Regions from separate parts of the Kitasatospora sp. NPDC057940 genome, predicted to be linked through region 3. Evidence: riboswitches for the same ligand, from Rfam matches in the RefSeq annotation. Region 3 holds a riboswitch; each other region holds the start of a gene.
The links. A riboswitch is a leader RNA that binds a small molecule or an ion and turns the genes downstream of it on or off. The one in region 3 is predicted to bind thiamine pyrophosphate.

Region 1 (3,253 bases), on a different contig from region 3:
GCATCGCCACGGTGGTCAGCTCGGTGCCGGAGGCCAGCAGCGCCCGTTCCAGGATCTCCAGGCTGGGCGCGCCGCCGGTGCCCATGATCAGCCGGGAGCCGAAGGACTCCCCGGCGATGGTCAGCAGGTCGTCAGCCATGTCAGCCTCCCTGGACGGCGGTGAGGATCTCGATCCGGTCGCCCGCCGACAGTTCCGTGGCCGGCCACGAACTGCGGGGCACCACGGCCTCGTTGAGGGCGGCGGCGACGCCGCTGTGGGCGGCGCTGAGGGTGGCCACCACCTCCGCGAGGGTGGTCGTGGCGGACACCCGGCGGGGCTCGCCGTTGACGGTCAGCCCGATCTCGGCCGGCGCGGTCTGGGCCGGTGTGGTCTGGGTCGGCGTGGTCTGGGCCGGTGTGGTCTGGGGTGGTGCGATCTCGGTCATGCGGAGGCCTTCGCGGTGGAGCGGTCGGGGGAGAACCGGGTGGGTGTGAACGGCTGTGCAAGCTCAGGGAGTTCGCCGCTCGCCAGGTACTCGGCGAGCAGGTCGGCGGTCACCGGGGTGAGCAGCACGCCGTTGCGGTAGTGGCCGGTGGCGGCGACCAGCCCGGGCAGCGCGGTCGGGCCCAGCAGCGGGGCGTTGTCCGGCGAGCCGGGCCGCAGCCCGGCGGAGGTCTCCAGTAGCGGGAGTTCGGTGATGCCCGGCACCAACTCGTGGGCGTCGCGCAGCAGTTCGTACACCCCGCCGGCGGTGACGGTGGTGTCGTAGCCCTGTTCCTCGGTGGTCGCGCCGATCACCAGCTCGCCGTTCTCCCGGGGCACCAGGTACAGGTGCTGTCCGCGCACCACCGCGCGGACGTTGCGGGACAGGAACGGCCGGTACGCCTCGGGGATCCGCAGCCGCAGGATCTGCCCCTTCACCGGGCGGACGGCCGGCAGCACGCCCTCCGGCAGCCCGGGCAGCCGGTGGCTGTGCGGGCCGGCCGCGAGCACCACCTGGTCGGCCCTCCGGGTCTCGCCGGTGCCGAGCCGGGCGCCGACCGCGCGGCCGCCCTCGACCAGCAGCCCGACGGCCTCGGCCCGGTGGACCACGACCCCGGCGAGCCCGCAGGCGGCCACCAGGGCGGTCAGCAGCCGGCGGGGGTCCACCTGGTGGTCGTCCGCGACGTGCAGGCCGCCGCGCACGCCGGGGGCGAGCATCGGCTCCAGCCTGCGGGCCTCCCGGCCGGTCAGCCAGGCCGAGTCCAGGCCGAGCCGCTGGTGGAAGGCGTGCAGCTCGCGCAGTTCCTCGCGGTCGTCGGAGTCCAGCGCGACGGCGATCGTGCCGCACCGGCGGTACCCGGTGTCCAGGCCGCCGCTCGCCTCGGTGAGCTCGGCGGCGAAGTCCCCGTACCGCTGGTTGGAGGCCATGCCGAGGCGCAGCAGCGGCTCCTCGCCGTACTGCAGCTCGGTGACCGGGGCGAGCATCCCGGCCGCGACCCCGGCCGCCCCGCCGCCGGGGGAGGGGTCGACCACGACGATGTTCCTCAGCCCGCGCTGCGCGGCGCGCCAGGCGACGGCGAGGCCGATGATGCCCCCGCCGATCACCAGCACGTCGGCGTGGGTTTCCTCGGGCAAGCGTGACAAGGCTGCTCTTCTCCCTTCGCCGGAATGACCCGGATCAGGTTCGGACGGTCGCGGGCCGTGCCAGCCCGCCTCTCAGCCCGGTACGCCGGGCTCCCGTGATGGTGCCCCCACCATAACGCCGGGGGCGGGCCCGGCCGAAGGCCCATACGCGGGGTGGACGGGCCGATGGCCCCGGCAGGGCGCTGAGTACAGTGACGGGCGTGGCAGAGCTGAACGCAACGGATCAGGTGGTCGTCGTCGGGGCCGGGCTGGCCGGGGCGCAGTGCGCCCTGAAGCTGCGGCAGGGCGGCTGGCGGGGGCGGATCACGCTGGTCGGGGAGGAGCCGCACGCGCCGTACGACCGGCCGCCGCTCTCCAAGGACGTGCTGCTCGGCGAGGCCGACGCCACCACCCTGGACATCGACTACCCGCAGCTGGGCATCGAACTGCTCACCGGCCGCCGCGCCACCGGCCTCGCCCCCGGCGTGCTGCACACCGACGCCGGTGACCTCCCGTACGACGCCCTGGTGATCGCCACCGGCGCCACCCCGCGCGCCCTGCCCGGCGCCGAGCGCGCGCACCTGCTGCACACCCTGGACGACGCGCTGGCGCTGCGCGCCCTGCTGCGGCCCGGCCTGCGGCTGGTGCTGGTCGGCGCGGGCTGGATCGGCGCCGAGGTGTCCACCGCCGCCCGCGCGGCCGGCTGCGAGGTGACGGTCGTCGAGGCGGGCCCGGCGCCCGTCCCCGGCGCGCTGCCGGCCGAGGTCGGTTCGGCAATGGCCGCCTGGTACGCCGAGGCCGGCGTCGACCTGCGCTGCGGGGTCGGCGTGGCCGCCGTCGAGGAGGGCGCGGTGCTGCTGGCGGACGGCTCGCACCTGCCCGCCGACGAGGTCGTGGTCGGCGTCGGCGCCCGGCCCGCGACGGGCTGGCTGGCCGGCTCCGGCGTCGAGCTGGACGGCACCGGCGCCGTCCTGGTGGACGGGCGGCTGCGCACCGGCCTGCCCGGCGTCTTCGCGGCCGGGGACTGCGTCAGCTACCCGTCCGCCCGCTCCGGCGCCCGGCTGGCCGTCCAGCACTGGGACCACGCGTTGCAGTCCGGCGAGGCCGTGGCGGCCGCCGTCCTCGGCGCGGACGCGCCGCCGTACGACCCGGTGCCGTACTTCTGGTCGGAGCAGTTCGGGCGGATGGTCCAGTACGCCGGGCGGCACGCCGAGGGCGACGAACTGCTGTGGCGCGGCGACCCGCAGGACGCCTCCTGGACGGCGCTCTGGCTGCGCGACGGGGTGCCGAGCGCGCTGCTGGCCGTCGACCGGCCGCGCGACCTGACCCAGGGCCGCCGGCTGATCGAGCGCGGCACCGCGCTGGACCGGGCCCGCGCGGCGGACCCCTCGGTGCCGCTGAAGTCGGCGGTCGCGGGGTAGCGGCTGGTGCGCGGGGGGCTGTGGAGGTGGCAGTCTGGTGGCGTGAGTGAGATTGAAAGCAAGATTGAAGCCCTGGTTTCCGAGTGGATGTACCTGCCCGACATCTCGGAGCAGTGGGGGGTGCGCGTCACCGAGGTGCGCGACCTGGTCCGCAGCGGCGGGCTGATCGCCGTCCGGCGGGGCCCCAACAAGTCGCTGCAGGTCCCTGCGGCGTTCATCGACGGCCAGGGGCTGGTCAAGCACCTGT
Region 2 (3,253 bases), 220 kb from region 3:
TCCCAGCGGAACTCGAAGCGGGCGTCGGAGAGGGCGTCGTCCCAGTCCTGGGCGCCGGGGTGGCCCTTGGCGAGGTCGGCGGCGTGGGCGGCGATCTTGTAGGTGATCACGCCGGTCTTGACGTCGTCGCGGTTGGGCAGGCCCAGGTGCTCCTTGGGCGTGACGTAGCAGAGCATCGCGGTGCCCCACCAGGCGATCATCGCGGCGCCGATGCCCGAGGTGATGTGGTCGTAGCCGGGGGCGACGTCGGTGGTGAGCGGGCCGAGGGTGTAGAACGGCGCCTCGTCGCAGATCTCCTTCTGGAGATCCATGTTCTCCTTGATCTTGTGCATCGGGACGTGGCCCGGGCCCTCGATCATCACCTGGACGTCGCGCTCGCGGGCGATCCGGCCGAGTTCGCCGAGGGTCTGCAGTTCGGCGAACTGCGCCTCGTCGTTGGCGTCCGCGATGGAGCCGGGGCGCAGGCCGTCGCCGAGCGAGAAGGTGACGTCGTAGCGCGCGAGGATGTCGCAGAGCTCCTCGAAGTTGCTGTAGAGGAAGTTCTCCTGGTGGTGCGCCAGGCACCAGGCGGCCATGATCGAGCCGCCGCGCGAGACGATGCCGGTCTTGCGGCGGGCGGTCAGCGGGACGTACCGGAGCAGGACGCCGGCGTGGACGGTCATGTAGTCGACGCCCTGCTCGCACTGCTCGATGACGGTGTCCCGGTACACCTCCCAGCTCAGGTCCTCGGCCTTGCCGTCGACCTTCTCCAGGGCCTGGTAGAGCGGCACGGTGCCGATCGGCACGGGGGAGTTGCGCAGGATCCACTCGCGGGTGGTGTGGATGTTGCGGCCGGTGGAGAGGTCCATGACGGTGTCGGCGCCCCAACGGGTGGCCCAGGTCATCTTCTCCACCTCCTCCTCGATCGAGGAGGTGACGGCGGAGTTGCCGATGTTGGCGTTGATCTTCACCAGGAAGTTGGTGCCGATGATCGCCGGCTCCACCTCGGGGTGGTTCACGTTGACCGGGATGACGGCCCGGCCGCGGGCCACCTCGGCCCGCACGTACTCGGGGGCGAGGCCCTCGCGCAGCGCCACGAACTCCATCTCGGGGGTGACCACGCCCCGCTTGGCGTAGGCGAGTTGGGTGACGGCGACATCGCCGCGGCCGCGCAGCGGGCGGCGCGGGCGGCCCGGGAAGACGGCGTCCAGGTTGCGCAGGTTCCCGCCGCGCGGCGAGGTGTGCTTGATCCCGTCGTCCTCGGGGCGCGCCTCGCGGCCGTCGTACTCCTCGACGTCGCCGCGCTGGCGGATCCAGGCGTCGCGCAGGGCGGGCAGGCCGCGCCGCACGTCGGGTTCGTAGGCCTGGTCGGTGTACGGGCCGGAGGTGTCGTACAGCGGGACGGTCCTGCCGTTGGTGAGCTGCACCTCGCGGTACGGGACCCGCAGGTCGGGCCGGGACCCTTCGCGGTAGGCCTTGCGCCAGGCCGGGGTGGGGTAGCCGGTGCCCGCGCTGGTGACGGTGGCGGTGGCGGTGGCGGTATCGCCGACCTCAGTGCCGCTGTTCCCGGTGCTGCGGGCAGGCTGCGGCTGTGCTTCGAACGTGGTCATCTGACCTCATACTCCCTACGCCGGCATTACCCGGTCAGGTTCCTGCGGTCGACGCAGCCGTCGGTCCGTCCGTCGACGTCCCGGTCAGCGCCCTCTCAGCCCGGTGCTCCGAGCTCCCGCGTCGGCAGGCGGTGTTGCCTGCACATGACGCCCAACACCGTAGCGAGCCGATCGCCGCAGGTCCAGCACGCCCCCACCAGGCCGGACGCCGCGCCAGGAACGCCGAAGGCCCGGCCCCCCGTCCAGGGGGCCGGGCCTCGGGCAGCGGCTCAGCCCTTGGCGGCCTTCTTCACCAGGACCACCACGGCGGCGGCGATGCCGGCGACGACCAGCACCTTGATCATGATGCTCAGCAGGGCGCCGACGACACCGAAGACGAATCCCAGGATGTTCCAGAGCAGCACCAGGACCAGCACCGGGATGACGATGTTCCGCACCCAGGAGGGCAGCGACTTCCAGAGCTCAGCCATGACCGTTCCTTCTCTCCCCGTGGGGTCGGCTGCCGTCCGGTGCCGCATCCCGCTTGCTTTCGGTACTTCGATCGTACGGGGACACGAGTGCCGGAACGAGGCCCGTCGGCCCGGAGAGAACCCCTAGATCACCCCGACCCGGGGCCCCGGGGAGACCCGGGTGCGGGACTCGGGGACGACCCCCGGGAAGGGCCCCGCACCCCCTGCGACCAGCGGTCAGACCGGCCAGCGCTCACCGCGCCAGGCGGCGTCCCAGAACATCCACTCGTAGCGCGAGGTGGTCGTGAAGTGCTCGACGACCCGGCGCCGTTCGGCCGGGGAGATCTCCTCGCCGAGGCGGTCGGTGAGCGCCAGCACCCGGCGGACGACGGACTGGAACGCCTCGTCGCCGTAGGTGGCGATCCACTTGGCGTACAGCGGGTCGGGGGAGCCCTGGGCGAGCAGCGCCTCGCCGACCCGGGCGTAGATCCAGTAGCAGGGCAGCACCGCGCCGACGGCCTCGGCGAAGGAGCCGCCGTAGACGGTCGCCAGCAGGTAGCTGGTGTAGGCCCGGGTGGTGGGCAGCACCGGTTCGGCGGCGGCCTCCTCGGCGCTGCCGCCGAAGGCGGTCAGGAACTCGGCGTGCATGCCCTGTTCCGCCGCCAGTGCGCCGACCGCGTCGTCGGCGAAGGCCCGCACGTCCTCCTCGCCGGGCGCCTTGGCGGCGCAGACGGCGAGCGCGCGGGCGTAGTCGCGCAGGTAGTGCGAGTCCTGGACGACGAAGTGGCGGAAGGCCGCACGCGGCAGGGTGCCGTCGGTGAGGCCGCCGATGAAGGGGTGGGCGAGGATCTCGGCGTACACCGGCTCGATGGCCGCCCAGAGTTCTTCCGTCAGGCTCTTGCTCATGCCCAGGACCCTAGACGGTCGGTCCGCGGACGGTCAGCCCTCGGGCGGGGAGAACACCACCAGGACCCGCAGCTCCTCGGTGACGTGGTGGAAGCGGTGCGGGGTGCCGGCCGGGACGTAGACGACGGTGCCGCGGCCGACCGTGGCGGTCTCGGCGCCGACGGTCAGTTCGGCGCGACCGCTGATCACCTGGTAGATCTCGTCCTGGTCGTGCGCGGTCTGCGGGTCGGTGTCGCCGGGGGAGAGCGCGTAGAGCCCGGCGGACATCCGCGGTTCGCGCAGGAAGCGCAGGTACGCGCCGTCGTTCGC
Region 3 (3,253 bases):
CGGCCGCAGTCCACCACCAGCTCCAGCAGCCGCTCCAGCCGCAGCACTCCGCGCAGCTCGGGGTCGGTGCTGGGGCGGCCGGTCTTCCAGGCGCCGAAGTCGTACGCCTCCAGCTCGGCCAGCGTCATCGCCGAGACGGTGCCCTGGCCGTTGGAGACCCGGCCGATCCGGCGGTCGTGCACGCAGACCAGCTCGCCGTCGGCGGTCAGCCGGACGTCGCACTCGACCGCGTCCGCGCCCTCGTCGAGCGCGCGCCGGTACGCCGCCAGGGTGTGCTCGGGCAGGGCGTGCGAGGAACCGCGGTGGGCGATCACCTGGACGGGCGGCGTGCTGCGCGCCGCCGTCGAGGACGGGTCTGTGCTGGTCACGGGCCCCACGATAGGCGGCGGAAGTGACGCGCAGGCGAAGACGGCCCCAATCCGCGGGGCCGTCTTCGGTGCCGGTCGGTCAGCTCGGCGCCGCCCTGCGGGTCAGCGGGGTGAGCGCCCAGGTGACCAGCGCGGGCACCAGGAAGGCGAACAGCGAGGCGGACGTCCACTCCTGCGGGGTGAAGTGCAGGGCGTCCTGGGCGGAGGTCCAGAAGTCCGTCCACCAGCCGGCCACCGCGGTCGGCGCGATGAACTGGTAGACCGCGAAGCCCAGCACCCACGGCAGCAGCATCAGGCGGCGCGAGGGCGCGTCGGCGGAGAGGTTCCAGCCGTACCGGCCGGCGCCGAAGAAGTAGTCCACCGCCAGCACCGCGAGCAGCGGCACGAAGACCGAGCCGATCAGGCCGAGGAAGTTGGTGTAGGTGTCGGTGAACTTGTCGATCTGCAGCGCCAGCACGGTGATCAGCAGGCCGATCCCGCCGGTCAGCACCCGGCGGTCCACCTTCGGCAGCAGGTTCTGCACCGACATCGCGGTCGAGTACACGTTGGCGAAGGACTGGTCCGTCTCGCGCAGCACCAGCACCAGCAGGAACAGCCAGCCGGCCCAGACGCCGAGGAAGGAGTCGAAGATCCTGTTCGGGTCGCCGTCGGACTGCAGCAGGGCCATCAGGCCGAGCACGTAGCACCAGACCTGGGCGATCGTGTAGCCGGAGAAGCTGCCCCAGAACGCCGAGCGCGCGGTGCGCGAGTGCCGGGTGTAGTCGGCGGCCAGCGGGACGAAGGAGATCGACACCGCGATCATCGCGTCGGTGGCGCCCAGGAAGCCGTGCCAGTTGCCGGCGCCCGGGTCGGGCACCCCCTGGCGGCCCAGCTGGACGGTGAAGTACACCATCGCGACGGCGACCGCACCGGCCACGAAGCGGCGCAGCACCGCGATCGAGCCCAGCGGCCAGATGGTCAGCGCGGTGGTCAGCGCGCCCGCCAGGAGCACGAACAGCCAGCGGTAGCCGTCGGTGTGGGCGACGGTCTGCGCGCCCGCCGCGATCGTCAGCAGCTCGAACACGCCCCAGCCGACGCACTGGACGATGTTCAGCACCGTCGGGACGTACGACAGCCGGGTGCCGAACAGCCCGCGCAGGTTCGCCATCGCGGGCGCGCCGGTACGGGCCCCGATCAGCGCGGCCACGCCGAGCATCGCGGTGCCGACCACGGTGCCGGCCACGATCGCGGTCACCGCGGCGGCCAGCGACAGCTCGCTGCCCTTGGCGCCGAGCACGGTCGCGGCGGTGGAGAAGCCGATCAGGCTGACGCCCAGGTTCATCCAGAGCGCGAAGTGGTCCCGGAAGCGCAGCGTGCGCGGCGGCTCGGTGTCCAGCACGAGCGGCGCCTCGGCACGCTCGGGGCGGTCCAGGACGGCGGTCGCCGTGCCGGTGGGGTCCGCGTGACCGCCGTCACCGCCGTCACCGCCGTGAGCGGCCGGGGACGGTTCGGGGAAACCCTTGGACGCGGGCGCGCCCGAAGAAGAGGATGGCGAAGCAGGCGACATGGCCGATACTCCCTACGCCGGCATTACCCGGACAGGTTCCGGCGGTCTGCGCCCCCTCGACGGTCCGCCCACGATCCCGTGGCGTACGGTCGACCAGCGCACTCTCAGCCTGGACGGTCCAAGCTCCCGCGTGTCAGTTGTGAGCGACAGGCTAACCGGCCCGGGGGTGAACGCCAAGGCCACGGGGTGTGCGGCCCGCATCGCGGGACGCCCGGCGGAGGTGGGGGAGCCTCCGGTCGCCGGCCGGTCGCCGGTTCGGCCGTCGACTTGCCCGTCGGCTCGGTCGTGTTGCCCGTCGGCTCGGTCGTGGGCCCGGTCGTCGGCGCAGGACAGCCTGGTCGGCGGCCCGGCTGTCGGCGGCGGCTAAGGATTCTTATGAGTTATTCAGAGGGGTCCTTACGGCAAACGAATCGGCAGTACGAAAAACTATGGTCCTTGGTTCTGTCAGCTATGGAGGTCGTTCGTGAGCACCGAGCGCGAGGTTGGGCCCACCGGGCCGCAGGGGGAGCAGCCCTCGGGCGGCCAGGCGGCGGCTGTTCCCGCTTCCGACGGCCACGCCTCGGGCGGGCACCAGCCGACACTGGCCTTCGGCCGGGTCCCCGAGCCCGGGGCCGCTCCGGCCGCCGAGGCCGCACCGGCCGAGGCCGCGCCGACGGAGGGCGTGGCGGCCGACGGTGTTCCGGCCGAGGGCGGGTACCAGCCCACGGTGGCCTTCACCAAGGTCCCCGCGCCGGAGGCGCCCGCGCAGGCCCCGGCCGTGCCGGTCGCCGACGCGCCGGCCGCCCCGGTCGACGCCGCCACCGGCTACATCGACGCGCCGCCGCCGGTCCTGCCGCCGGCACCGCCGGTCCCGGCCGCGCCGACGGCACCCGTCGCACCCGTCGCCGAGAGCCCGGCCCTGCCGCCGGGTGCCAACCCGTACGCCACCCCGGCCCACGGCGTCCCCGCCGCCGGCCCGCACGACCCGTACGGCACCCCGGCCGCCCTCGGCGCGCCCGCCGCGCACCCCGCGCCCGGCCACCACCCGTTCGGCGCCGGCCAGCCGCTCGGCGGCTGGGGCGCCGCCCACGACGCCGGCGGCGGCGCGGGCTACCCGGGCGGCCCGGCCGGACCGCTCGGCTACCCGGCCGACTACCCCGGCGGCCCCGGCGGCCCGCGCAAGAAGCGCGGCGGCCTGGTCGCCCTGATCGCCGCCGTCGCCCTGGTCGCCGGCGTGGCCGGCGGTGCGCTCGGCGTGACCGTCGCGGACCGCAACGACAGCACCAACAGCGCCGACGACCACCGCAGCACCACCGTCCAGGCCAGCAACACCCAGAAGAACGAGCCCGCCCCCGGCTCG

Region 1: another riboswitch for thiamine pyrophosphate. It lies ahead of thiO (glycine oxidase ThiO); the one in region 3 lies ahead of ACFVTF_RS01855 (purine-cytosine permease family protein).
Region 2: another riboswitch for thiamine pyrophosphate. It lies ahead of thiC (phosphomethylpyrimidine synthase ThiC); the one in region 3 lies ahead of ACFVTF_RS01855 (purine-cytosine permease family protein).

The regions. Positions count from the first base shown of each region.
Region 1 is NZ_JBHVPH010000004.1:398,874-402,126, reverse strand. Features, by position in the region: gene ACFVTF_RS10160 (thiazole synthase) at 1-139, opposite strand, end outside; gene thiS (sulfur carrier protein ThiS) at 141-425, opposite strand; gene thiO (glycine oxidase ThiO) at 422-1,597, opposite strand; TPP riboswitch at 1,601-1,713, opposite strand; gene ACFVTF_RS10145 (NAD(P)/FAD-dependent oxidoreductase) at 1,798-3,006, shown strand; gene ACFVTF_RS10140 (Rv2175c family DNA-binding protein) at 3,049-3,253, shown strand, end outside.
Region 2 is NZ_JBHVPH010000001.1:186,869-190,121, forward strand. Features, by position in the region: gene thiC (phosphomethylpyrimidine synthase ThiC) at 1-1,589, opposite strand, end outside; TPP riboswitch at 1,585-1,719, opposite strand; gene ACFVTF_RS00905 (DUF5326 family protein) at 1,859-2,059, opposite strand; gene tenA (thiaminase II) at 2,276-2,944, opposite strand; gene ACFVTF_RS00915 (cupin domain-containing protein) at 2,978-3,253, opposite strand, start outside.
Region 3 is NZ_JBHVPH010000001.1:405,452-408,704, forward strand. Features, by position in the region: gene ACFVTF_RS01850 (glycerophosphodiester phosphodiesterase) at 1-368, opposite strand, end outside; gene ACFVTF_RS01855 (purine-cytosine permease family protein) at 448-1,914, opposite strand; TPP riboswitch at 1,907-2,054, opposite strand; gene ACFVTF_RS01860 (S1C family serine protease) at 2,378-3,253, shown strand, end outside.